Regions from separate parts of the Sphingomonas sp. 28-62-20 genome, predicted to be linked through region 2. Evidence: riboswitches for the same ligand, from Rfam matches in the RefSeq annotation. Region 2 holds a riboswitch; the other holds the start of a gene.
What was found. Region 2 has a riboswitch for thiamine pyrophosphate ahead of thiC (phosphomethylpyrimidine synthase ThiC). Riboswitches for the same ligand answer to the same signal wherever they lie in the genome.
Positions count from the first base shown of each region.

Region 1: it holds a riboswitch for thiamine pyrophosphate, as region 2 does, so the genes downstream of both, thiC (phosphomethylpyrimidine synthase ThiC) here and thiC (phosphomethylpyrimidine synthase ThiC) in region 2, are expected to answer to the same signal.

Region 1 is NZ_NCGH01000001.1:143,707-149,286, reverse strand. Features, by position in the region: gene B7Y43_RS00705 (phytanoyl-CoA dioxygenase family protein) at 1-346, opposite strand, end outside; gene B7Y43_RS00700 (hypothetical protein) at 565-822, shown strand; gene thiC (phosphomethylpyrimidine synthase ThiC) at 1,091-2,989, opposite strand; TPP riboswitch at 3,031-3,178, opposite strand; gene B7Y43_RS00690 (MipA/OmpV family protein) at 3,198-4,076, opposite strand; gene B7Y43_RS00685 (DUF2141 domain-containing protein) at 4,150-4,551, opposite strand; gene B7Y43_RS00680 (sterol desaturase family protein) at 4,505-5,317, opposite strand; gene B7Y43_RS00675 (DUF808 domain-containing protein) at 5,388-5,580, opposite strand, start outside.
Region 2 is NZ_NCGH01000015.1:9,890-15,469, reverse strand. Features, by position in the region: gene B7Y43_RS13300 (sterol desaturase family protein) at 1-706, shown strand, start outside; gene B7Y43_RS13295 (DUF2141 domain-containing protein) at 597-1,061, shown strand; gene B7Y43_RS13290 (MipA/OmpV family protein) at 1,151-2,026, shown strand; gene B7Y43_RS13285 (hypothetical protein) at 2,126-3,034, opposite strand; TPP riboswitch at 3,143-3,254, shown strand; gene thiC (phosphomethylpyrimidine synthase ThiC) at 3,310-5,193, shown strand; gene B7Y43_RS13275 (DUF2834 domain-containing protein) at 5,196-5,519, shown strand; gene B7Y43_RS13270 (hypothetical protein) at 5,543-5,580, shown strand, end outside.

The DNA of each region.
Region 1 (5,580 bases), on a different contig from region 2:
GGTGGAGGGGCTGCGGCGCATTGCCGCGCCGCGGCGCGCGCCCTTCGAGCTGCGACAGGAAGAACGGCCCTTTCAGGCCATGATGCACGGCGTCGAGCAGCGCCGGCAGCCGGCACGCGCGCTGGACATGGGGGTCGAGATCCACCTGCGCATGGCGCCACTCCGCCCCGCGCGGCACCGGCCATTGATCCGACGCGAGCACGCCGGCGTCGAACGCGGCACGCAAGGGCGCCAGCCAGTCGGCGGGGATGGCGGCGCGGAGGAGGAGATAGCCTTGCGCGTCGAGCTGGTGCAGCATCTGCGGCTCGAGCGTGCTGGCGGCGACGGGCGAGCGGAAGCCGGGCATGGCGGCAGCATAAGGGGCGGCCAGGGCGAGGGCAATCGGTCGGGGCGGGTTCGTGTCGCGCGACGTCGGTCGCCGGTTGTGGCCTGGCGGCAACGATCAATCAGTTTGATATTATGTCCGCGGAATAATATGTCCGCGGAACTGATAACCGTGATTTATCACCCAGATGTTTATCGGTGAGGGGCGGGACCTAGTGCACTGTCACCGTAATCCTGGGTTTGCGGAGCATCGGCAAACGGCCGGTTTCGACAATCGGCGGCGAGCGGCAGATCGACCGCTATATCTTCCGCATCGGCCTCGACGGTCGCGCGGCCGACAATGACGCACCGACCTTTCCCTATATCTTCGAAGAGGTTGTGGGATTCGAACTACTCGACAGCTTCAGCTTCGACGTCCTGCTGGGGATGGACATCCTGCGGCAGGGCGAACTGCTGATCGCGCCGGGCAACAGGTGTCGGTTGAGGTTTGGGACCTAGTAATGTGGCCCCGGAATTCGGCTTTGGTGGTATTGCACGTGTCACCGTCATTTCACCTCGAGTTTCGTGCATTTCGTAAACTGTCGCTGTAATTAAGAAATTGCAGCCTGCGAGGCTGAAAGCTCGACGTGCAGAGGACGAACTCACGCGCACTTAACGTCTCGCTCGAGCGCGTAGCTTGGAATCTCAAGTTCAAAGACTTGTGACGCTCGCACGAACGGATCAAGCAGTGAGGAAATGAGTCTGCTGCGCCGGATGCGCGGCCTGCCTAATCGCGCTCCCGTCCGCCAGCCCCCATATAAATCTCGCTCCCCGTCTCGCGGAACTTGGCGGCCATCTCTTCCATCCCCTTGATCGCCGCCGCCTTACTCGCCGCCGCCGTCTCCGCGCCAGTCGGGCCGGTAGCGATAAACCCCTCAACCCCCTGGTTCTGCTTGCCCGCAAAGTCGCGGACTTCCTGGGTGATCTTCATCGAGCAGAATTTCGGCCCGCACATCGAGCAGAAATGCGCGGTCTTGGCGCCTTCTGCGGGGAGGGTCTGATCGTGATATTGCTCCGCCGTATCCGGGTCCAACGACAGGTTGAACTGGTCCCTCCATCGGAATTCGAACCGCGCGCGGCTCAGCGCATCGTCGCGCAACCGCGCCGCCGGGTGGCCCTTCGCCAGGTCCGCCGCGTGGGCGGCGAGTTTGTACGTCACCACGCCGACCTTCACGTCGTCGCGGTCGGGCAGGCCCAGATGCTCCTTGGGCGTCACATAACAAAGCATCGCCGTGCCGTACCAGCCGATCATCGCCGCACCGATGCCGCTGGTGATATGGTCGTAACCCGGCGCGATATCGGTGGTCAGCGGCCCGAGCGTGTAGAAGGGTGCCTCGCCGCAGACTTCCAGCTGCTTGTCCATATTCTCCTTGATCTTGTGCATCGGCACATGGCCGGGGCCTTCGATCATCACCTGGACGTCGCTCTTCCACGCGCGGTGGGTGAGCTCGCCCAGCGTATAGAGCTCGCTGAACTGTGCTTCGTCATTGGCATCGGCAATGCTGCCGGGGCGCAGGCCATCGCCGAGCGAATAGGCGATGTCATAGGCCTTCATGATCTCGGTGATCTCGTCGAAGCGTTCGTAGAGGAACGATTCCTTGTGATGCGCAAGGCACCATTTCGCCATGATGCTGCCGCCGCGCGACACGATGCCGGTCACGCGCTTGGCGGTCATCGGGATGTACGCCAGCCGCACGCCGGCATGGATGGTGAAGTAATCGACGCCCTGTTCGGCCTGTTCGATCAGGGTATCGCGGAAGATTTCCCAGGTCAGGTCCTCGGCCACGCCGCCGACCTTTTCCAGCGCCTGATAGATGGGGACGGTGCCGATCGGCACGGGCGAGTTGCGGATGATCCATTCGCGCGTGTCGTGGATGTTGCGGCCGGTCGACAGGTCCATCACCGTGTCCGCGCCCCAGCGGATCGACCAGACCATCTTGTCGACTTCGTTGGCCACGTCCGATGCCACGGCGGAGTTGCCGATATTGGCGTTGATCTTGACCAGGAAGTTGCGGCCGATCGCCATCGGCTCGGATTCGGGGTGGTTGATGTTGTTGGGGATGATCGCGCGGCCGCGGGCGACTTCATCGCGAACGAATTCGGGGGTGACATGATCGGGGATGCTCGCGCCAAAGCTCTGGCCGTCGCGGATCAGCGCCTCGCGCGCCGCCTCGCGACCCATATTCTCGCGGATCGCGACATATTCCATCTCGGGCGTGATGATGCCGCGCCGGGCATAGTGCATCTGGCTGACGTTCATGCCGGGCTTGGCGCGCAAGGGGCGCTTCACGACGTTCGGGAATTGCGGGACGCCCGCCGAGCGATCGGGGCCGGACAGGCCGTTATCCTCGGGGCGCGTCTCGCGCCCGTCATAGTTTTCGACGTCGCCGCGCGCGATTATCCAGTCGCGGCGGAGATTGGGGAGGCCCGCCGCGATGTCGATCATGGCGTCAGGGTCCGAGTAAGGGCCCGAGGTGTCGTAGACGCGCAAGGGGGGCTCGCCGCATGATGGCTCGAGCATGATCTCGCGCATCGCGACCTTGAGCGGGCCGACATGCACCTTGCGGCTGCCGCGAATGGGGCCGGTGGTTACACCGATTTCGGTGCGGGCGGGGATATCTGCCATCGTCGTCATGCTCCAATAATCGGAGCGAGGACGGGTTTCGGGTCAGAAAACCGCTCCCTCCCTCCGCCGGTGTCAGCCGGATCAGGTTCGGCGGGTCGCGATCTCGTGATCGCCTCTCAGACGCCGTGGCGGATATCCATCAAATCGGCGATTCGATGGCACCCGTCAGCGTCCCCCCGGGGAATGGCGACAATCTAGGCGCCGGCAATCAAAATGTATAGCCGAGGCCGACCGCCCCGTACCATTGGTTCGATGATCCCGCGACGCTGGTCAGCGGAGACCGCGCGAAATCGCCTTGCAGCTTGTTGTACGATCCGGTCGCGAACAGGCCGAGCCCGTGGAGCAGATCGCCGGTCAGGGCGTAATTGACCAGGACGACGCCGCCATAGCTCTTCACGCCGCCCTTCGGATTGGCGAAGACGGGCAGGCCGCTCGCCGCGCTGCCCGCCGGATCGACGGCGAAATAGGTGCGGGCATAGCCGTCGCCGACGATCGACGCCGTCCCCGATATCGCGACATAGGCGCGGCGGCTGAGCGGCGTCGCATAGGTGATCGACGGGCTGATCAGATAGCTTTCATGCACATTGGTCACGTCACGCGCATATTCGACACGCACCCCGAGCGAATCATAGGGGCTGGTGATGATGCCGGTCTTGCTGATGCCGACAAAGCCGCCGACCTGAAAGGCGACCTTGCGCTTGCCCAGCGCGCGCACCCGGGGATCGACGATCCTGCCGGTGCGATTGACGGTCAGCGAAACCGCCGGCCCTGCCTGAAAATCCCATTTCGACGCGCCGCGGATCAGGTCGACCGATGCTTCGAGTCCGCGCGTCGAAAAATTGAATCCGTTGACGCGCCCGCGAATGGCCGCGGCCGGCACGATGACATAATCGTCGGAGCCTTCATAACTCGGCACATAGCCGATCCCGCCGCCGACCGTGAGCGTATCGCGGTTGAGATCGGCGGTATCGACCTGCAGCTTGGGGGCCGACTGGGTCGAGCCCGACGATGCGTCCTGCGCCAGCGCGGGCATCGCGCCGCCACAACCAAGCATTACCGCCAGGGAAACAGTTTTAAAGGGGGCCACGTATCTCTCCAACCTCGATGTCGTCGGATGCTGAACGCCGATCTGCCCCATAATATCCGCGTGCGCGCGTGCGCTAGAGAAGATAGCGCATCTTGACGAGCTGCCGATCGGGGGTGGCGCCCACGTCGAATTCGGCGGCGGTGAAGTTCGGAGGGCCGAACCTGATCACCGGATTGCGCGAAAAGCCGAACCCCTCGCGCGGCACACCGAGAAAAGTGTCGAGCTTGGCATTGTTGTTCTCGTCATGGATGATCGCGATCGCATAGCCGCCATAGGGCAGTCCATCGATGCGGACGTTGCGGTCGCTGGCGGGCACCGTTCGCGTGACGGCGCGGGCATCGTCGATGCAGCCGGGAAAATTCTTTGGGTCGGCGGTCAGGCAGATGCGCAGCACGCCCTTGGTCGACCGCACCTTGTCGATGCCGATGTCAAGCGAGCCGGTCTGGGTTGCCCCCGGCAGCGACGCGACCACCATCAGCGCTGCCCCCAGCCGACGCGCGAATCGCTGACCCGGACCGATCGACGAATCGGCCGAGCCCGCGATCGGTGCCGCAGACATGATCCCAGAAGCGAAAGTATAGCCCATAATTGCACCTGTATTCGGCGTGATGCCGCTGATGATGACTCGCAGTGATCAACCAGCGGCCCAGTGGGCCCCGCCACATGAACGACGGAAAAACCTCCCACCCCATGTGATTCGTTACACCCATTACGGTCATGACCGCCAATACTATTCCGAGCGCGGCGACATGGATGGGGATAAAAAATACAAGGAACGGGATCACGACCGCCCCGGTGAGCGCCTCGATGGGATGAAATGCCATGGCAGCCCAGGCAGTTGGCGGTCGGCTGGCGTGATGGACGGCATGAGCGAGCTTGAACGGGCCGGGGCGATGCATCCACCGGTGCGTCCAGTAGAACCAGGTATCGTGGGCGGCCAGATAGAGCAGGATCGAGACCGGCAGATACCAGAGCGGCATCGCATCGATCGGGGTGTAGATTTGCGTCCAGCCGCGATTTTGCCAGCCCCAGGCGACGATCCCGGTCGGCAGGCCGTAAATCCCGGCGCTGGCCAGGCTCCACCCGATCTCGCGCCTGATCTGGCGATCGAGTCCGGCATAGAGGCCGGGGAAACGCCAACTCGTCAGCGCCGCGAATGCCCCGCTGACGATCAGATAGCGGCCGCCGACGATGATCGTCATGGCCATGGCCGCATAGAGCAGCGCGAATATCACGGGCATCGTTACCATGGCGACCGCCTAGCCGATCTGGTGCCGCAACGAAACGGGCAGCTGCGGCGCACCGTGCGGATCATGCCGCGCCGCGCCGTTTCGTGGCAAGCCCGATGCCGGCCACCAACACCGCGCCGAGCAGCAAGCCGACGACCGCCGCCCCAAGCGCATAGACAAGCCAGCCAACGAGGCCGCCGGCGAGCGGCACCGCCGCCCCGGCCGTTTCGGCGAGATGGTGGAGCCATTCGGCCGGTGCTGCCAGACCGAGCGCT
Region 2 (5,580 bases):
GCAAATCCGTCGCGAAATCGGCTGGAGTTTAGCCAGCGCTGCCATTTACGGGATACCAACCGGGATTGTCGCCTGGGGATGGCAGGCGCATGGTTGGACGCAAATCTACACTGATTTATTTGCCTATCCGTTATGGTATTGGCCGGTATCCGTGCTGATCTATCTTTTTCTGCATGACAGCTGGTTTTACTGGACCCACCGCTGGATGCACCAGCCCAAGGCCTTTAAGCTCGCCCATGCGGTGCATCACGCCAGCCGACCGCCCACCGCCTGGGCGGCAATGGCGTTTCATCCCATTGAAGCGCTAACAGGCGCTGTGGTTATCCCGCTGCTTGTGCTACTCATTCCAGTGCATATCGGTGCGCTTGCATTGGTTTTGACGGTAATGACGGTTATGGGGGTAACCAACCATATGGGTTGGGAAGTTTTCCCTAGGTTCATCTGGGCTGGGCCAATGGGTGCATGGTTGATTACCGCGAGCCATCATCAGCGGCATCACTCTGACTACAGGTGCAATTATGGGCTATATTTTCGCTTCTGGGACCATGTTTGCGGGACTGACCGGGGAATCGGTGGTTTCGACAAACTGCCAGGTCGTGCGCGATCAACAGCCCATCGGTCCGGCACAGCGCTTCACGCGTCGGCTGGGGGCGGCGCTGATCCTGGTCGGTCTGTTGCCGGGGGCAGCGCTGACCACGACGCTTGACGTCACCATCGATAATCTGCGTTCCGATCGCGGCGAACTCCGCCTGTGTCTGACGGCTGACCCCAAGAATTTCCCCGGGTGTATCGATGATGCGCGCGCCGTGACTCGCTCGGTTCCCGCCACGATGCACAAGGTGCATTTCGATGACCTGCCTTATGGTAGCTATGCCGTTGCGGTGATCCATGACGCCAATGGCAATAACAAGCTCGATACATTGCTTGGCATCCCGCGCGAAGGATTTGGCTTTTCGCGCAACCCAATCATTCGATTCGGCCCGCCGCGATTTTCCTCGGCGCGGTTCGACATTGGCGCGGCACCTGATCAACAGGAAATAAAGATGCGGTATCTTCTCTAAACGGGGCAGTTTTGCCGCGGGGGCGGAGACAATCGGCTTGCCTGGCGTTAACCATAAGCTAGGATTTTTCCGTTGTCTGGGAGAAGAACGTGTTGTCTTGTCTGCGTTTGCTTACCGCCGTCGTATCGCTCACCGTGATCGCTGGCCCGGCCTTTGCCAAGAAGGCTGATCGCCCGACACCCCCACGAATCGACGTGGATCCAGCAGCGCTTGATCGCGATACCATCACCATTGGCGGCGGTGTCGGGCTGGTCCCCAGCTATGATGGCTCCAATGATTATGTGGTGATCCCAGCGGCGGCGGTGCGCGGTCGCGTCGATGGCATCAACTTTTCCTCACGCGGGTTGCAGCTTTCTGCCGATCTGATCCGCGACAAATCGCTGGCCAGCTGGGATTTGATGCTCGGGCCGGTGGTCAGCCTCAATCTCAATCGTACGGCACGGATCATCGATACCCGGGTGCTCGCGCTGGGTCGGCGCCGGGCGGCACTCGAAGTGGGCGGTTATGTCGGCATCGGCAAGACCGGGGTGATCACTAGCCCCTATGACCGGCTATCCGTGCGGGTCAACTATGTCCGCGACGTGACCGGTGTTCATGACAGCTATGTGCTGATGCCGGTGATTGATTATGGCACGCCGATCAGCCGTCGCGCTTATGTCGGCATTGGCGGATCGGCCACGATCGTCGGCGATGGCTATGCCGAAACCTATTTCGCGGTCGACGCTGCGGGCGCGGCGCGCAGTGGCTTGCCGCTGTTTGCCCGCCCGCGCGGCGGCGTGAAAAATTACACCGCCAATCTGCTGTTCAATTATGCGCTATCCGGCGATCTGCAACGCGGGCTTCAGCTCTTTACGCTGGTCTCCTACAGCCGGTTGCAGGGCGATTTCGCGCGATCGCCGTTGACGAGCGTCGCTGGCAATCCCAATCAAGTCTATAGCGCCATCGGGCTCGGCTATACTTTTTGATTGGCGGTTCCGGGCGCGCCGGACACGACTGGAATAGAATTTAGGTCAACGGAAATCCAAGCGCTATTTTGCGGTATTTAGCAGCGCAGCGCCGCTGCTTCACTCCGCCGCCGCGATTGCGCGATAGCCCTTCTTGATGGTGCCGATGATCCGTTCACGCTGTTCTTGTGCGGTAAAGTTGTTGCTGCGGGGAACATAGAGGCCGTGGAGCGTCGCGCGATCGATCAAAGACAATCGTTGCGGCACCGCCATCCCTTCATGTGGCATGAATAGCGACAGGACCGAAGAAGGGTTCGCTTCGTCCAGTGTTTTGACCGTGAGGTTGAGCAGCAGGTGCATTGTCGCAAAATCCGCGAGCTGGCGCAGCGATTTACCGGGCGATTGGTTGATATCGATGACGACGACCGAGAGCAGGATATCCGATCGGACATTGGCCGATATCCGGGTCGCTCCGAAACTGCGGGAGATGCCGTCGCTAATGGCATTGCCCTCGCGATCGACTTGCTGGACGACCCGAGAGGAATAGACGGCGCGCTTCTTGCCCAAGAGCAATTGCCGCTGCCCCGCCGACAAATGAGCCAAAAGCGAGGGGCTAGCCTTGTCGAGATCAACCATCAATTGCTGCGGATGGTCTGTGAAGAGGATCAGCGCATTGGGCCGGCATCCGGCATTCTTCACCTGCACCCCAGCCTCGGCCGCATTGTTGCGCACGACCGTTTCGATAATCGGCGACCATTCTTCGGGAAAGCCATCAACGCGCGGGCAAAACCCGTCCGCATACCGGGCTAGTTGGTTTTGTGGGCCGTTATCCAGCGTCTGTTTCAGCATGTTTCGCAGGGTTTTGCGTGAACCCTCGACCACGATGTCATTGCCGTCGGTGCTGGTGGTGCTGGCCGGGCCAGGGAGGGCGGTTTGCGCAGGCGCAGACCGGCCCGAGACTGGCGACGCCATGACCATCGCCATTGAGATCACGGACAGGGCGGCAGACCACTGCGGGCGAGCGATCATATCACCTCCATGGAAAATGCTTTTCGACAATTGCTATCTTGTTACCCTGTTACGATTTTGTCGAGCGCGATCACGTGCTGGACTATCTCATTTCTTCGCACTATCCTCGCCATATCCCCGGGGAAGCGCTGTTGGCTGCGCTTGAGAGGGAGGCGGCAGCCTCCGACCCGCTGAACCTGATCCGGCTGACACCGGCGGAGGAAGTGGCGCGCGAGACCGATCCTGTTGATCGGCGCAATCGTTCGTAGCTCCTTCGATAGCTTGGAGCGAATTGAATGGCAGACATCCCCGCCCGCACCGAAATCGGCGTGACCACTGGCCCCATTCGCGGATCGCGGAAAGTGCATGTCGGGCCGCTCAACGTCGCGATGCGCGAGATCATGCTGGAGCCATCGTGCGGTGAGCCGCCGCTGCGCGTTTACGACACGTCTGGCCCCTATTCCGATCCGGCTGCGCATATCGACATTGCAGCGGGCCTGCCCAATCTGCGCCGCGACTGGATTCTCGCGCGCGGCGATGTGGAATCCTATGACGGGCGCGAAACCCGGCCCGAGGATAACGGCTTGACCGGTCCCGATCGATCGGCGGGCGTGCCGCAATTCCCCAATGTCGTGAAGCGCCCCTTGCGCGCAAAGCCCGGCATGAACGTTAGCCAGATGCACTATGCCCGCCGCGGCATCATCACGCCCGAGATGGAATATGTCGCGATCCGTGAGAATATGGGCCGCGCCGCCGCCAAGGAAGCACTGATCCGCGACGGGCAGAGCTTTGGCGCGAGCATCCCCGATCATGTCACGCCCGAATTCGTGCGCGATGAAGTTGCGCGCGGCCGCGCGATCATCCCCAACAACATCAACCACCCCGAATCGGAACCGATGGCGATCGGCCGCAATTTCCTCGTCAAGATCAACGCCAATATCGGCAACTCCGCCGTTGCCAGCGACGTGGCGAATGAAGTCGACAAGATGGTCTGGTCGATCCGCTGGGGCGCGGACACGGTGATGGACCTGTCCACTGGCCGCAACATTCATGACACGCGCGAATGGATCCTCCGCAACTCGCCCGTCCCGATCGGCACCGTGCCGATCTATCAGGCGCTGGAAAAGGTCGGCGGCGTGGCTGAGGACCTGACCTGGGAAATCTTCCGCGATACCCTGATCGAGCAGGCCGAACAGGGCGTTGATTATTTCACGATCCATGCCGGCGTCCGCCTCGCCTACATCCCGATGACGGCCAAGCGCGTGACCGGCATCGTCAGCCGCGGCGGCAGCATCATGGCCAAATGGTGCCTCGCGCATCATAAGGAGAGCTTCCTCTACGAGCGCTTCGACGAGATTACCGAGATCATGAAGGCCTATGACATCGCCTATTCGCTCGGCGATGGTCTCCGCCCCGGCAGCATTGCCGATGCCAATGACGAAGCGCAGTTCAGCGAGCTCTACACGCTCGGCGAGCTCACCCACCGCGCCTGGGCGCACGACGTGCAAGTCATGATCGAAGGCCCCGGCCATGTGCCGATGCACAAGATCAAGGAGAATATGGACAAGCAGCTGGAGGTCTGCGGCGAAGCGCCCTTCTACACGCTCGGGCCGCTCACGACCGACATCGCGCCGGGATATGACCATATCACCAGCGGCATCGGGGCGGCGATGATCGGCTGGTACGGCACGGCGATGCTTTGCTACGTCACGCCGAAGGAGCATCTGGGTCTCCCCGACCGCGACGATGTGAAGGTCGGCGTGGTAACCTACAAGCTAGCCGCCCACGCGGCGGATTTGGCGAAGGGCCACCCGGCGGCCCGCCTGCGCGACGACGCGCTGAGCCGCGCGCGGTTCGAATTCCGCTGGCGCGACCAGTTCAACCTGTCGCTCGACCCCGACACGGCCGAGCAATATCACGACCAGACCCTCCCCGCAGAAGGCGCCAAGACCGCGCATTTCTGTTCGATGTGTGGGCCGAAGTTTTGCTCGATGAAGATCACGCAGGAAGTGCGCGACTTCGCCGGCAAGCAGAACCAGGGCGTCGAAGGCTTCATCGCCACCGGCCCGACGGGCGCCGAGACGGCAGCGGCGAGCAAGGCGGCGGCGATCAAGGGGATGGAAGAGATGGCCGAGAAATACCGGGCGGGCGGCGATCTCTACATGCCCGCTGAGGGCTGACCATGGCGGCGGGGGTGTTCAAGGCGGTGATCATCGCCGCCGCACTCGCCTTTCTGGCGGTGTTCGCCTTGGTCGTAACGCCCCCGCTGATCGCTCACCCCGACGTGATCGGCGCCTTCGCGGCGGGCTTCGTCAACCCTTACGCCAGCGGCTATTCCGCCGACACGCTTGCCTGCTGGGTAATCCTGTCGGCATGGATACTGTACGAGCGGCATACCCATGGCATCCGGCATGGCTGGGTCTGCATCGTGCTGGGCATGGTGCCGGGCGTGGCGGTGGGGTTCGCGCTGTATTTGCTGATGCGGTTGCGGCAGTTAGCTACGTGAGGGCATAACCGCGATTCTGCTCGATGAAGATCGCGCAGGAAGTGCGGGACTTCGCTGGCAG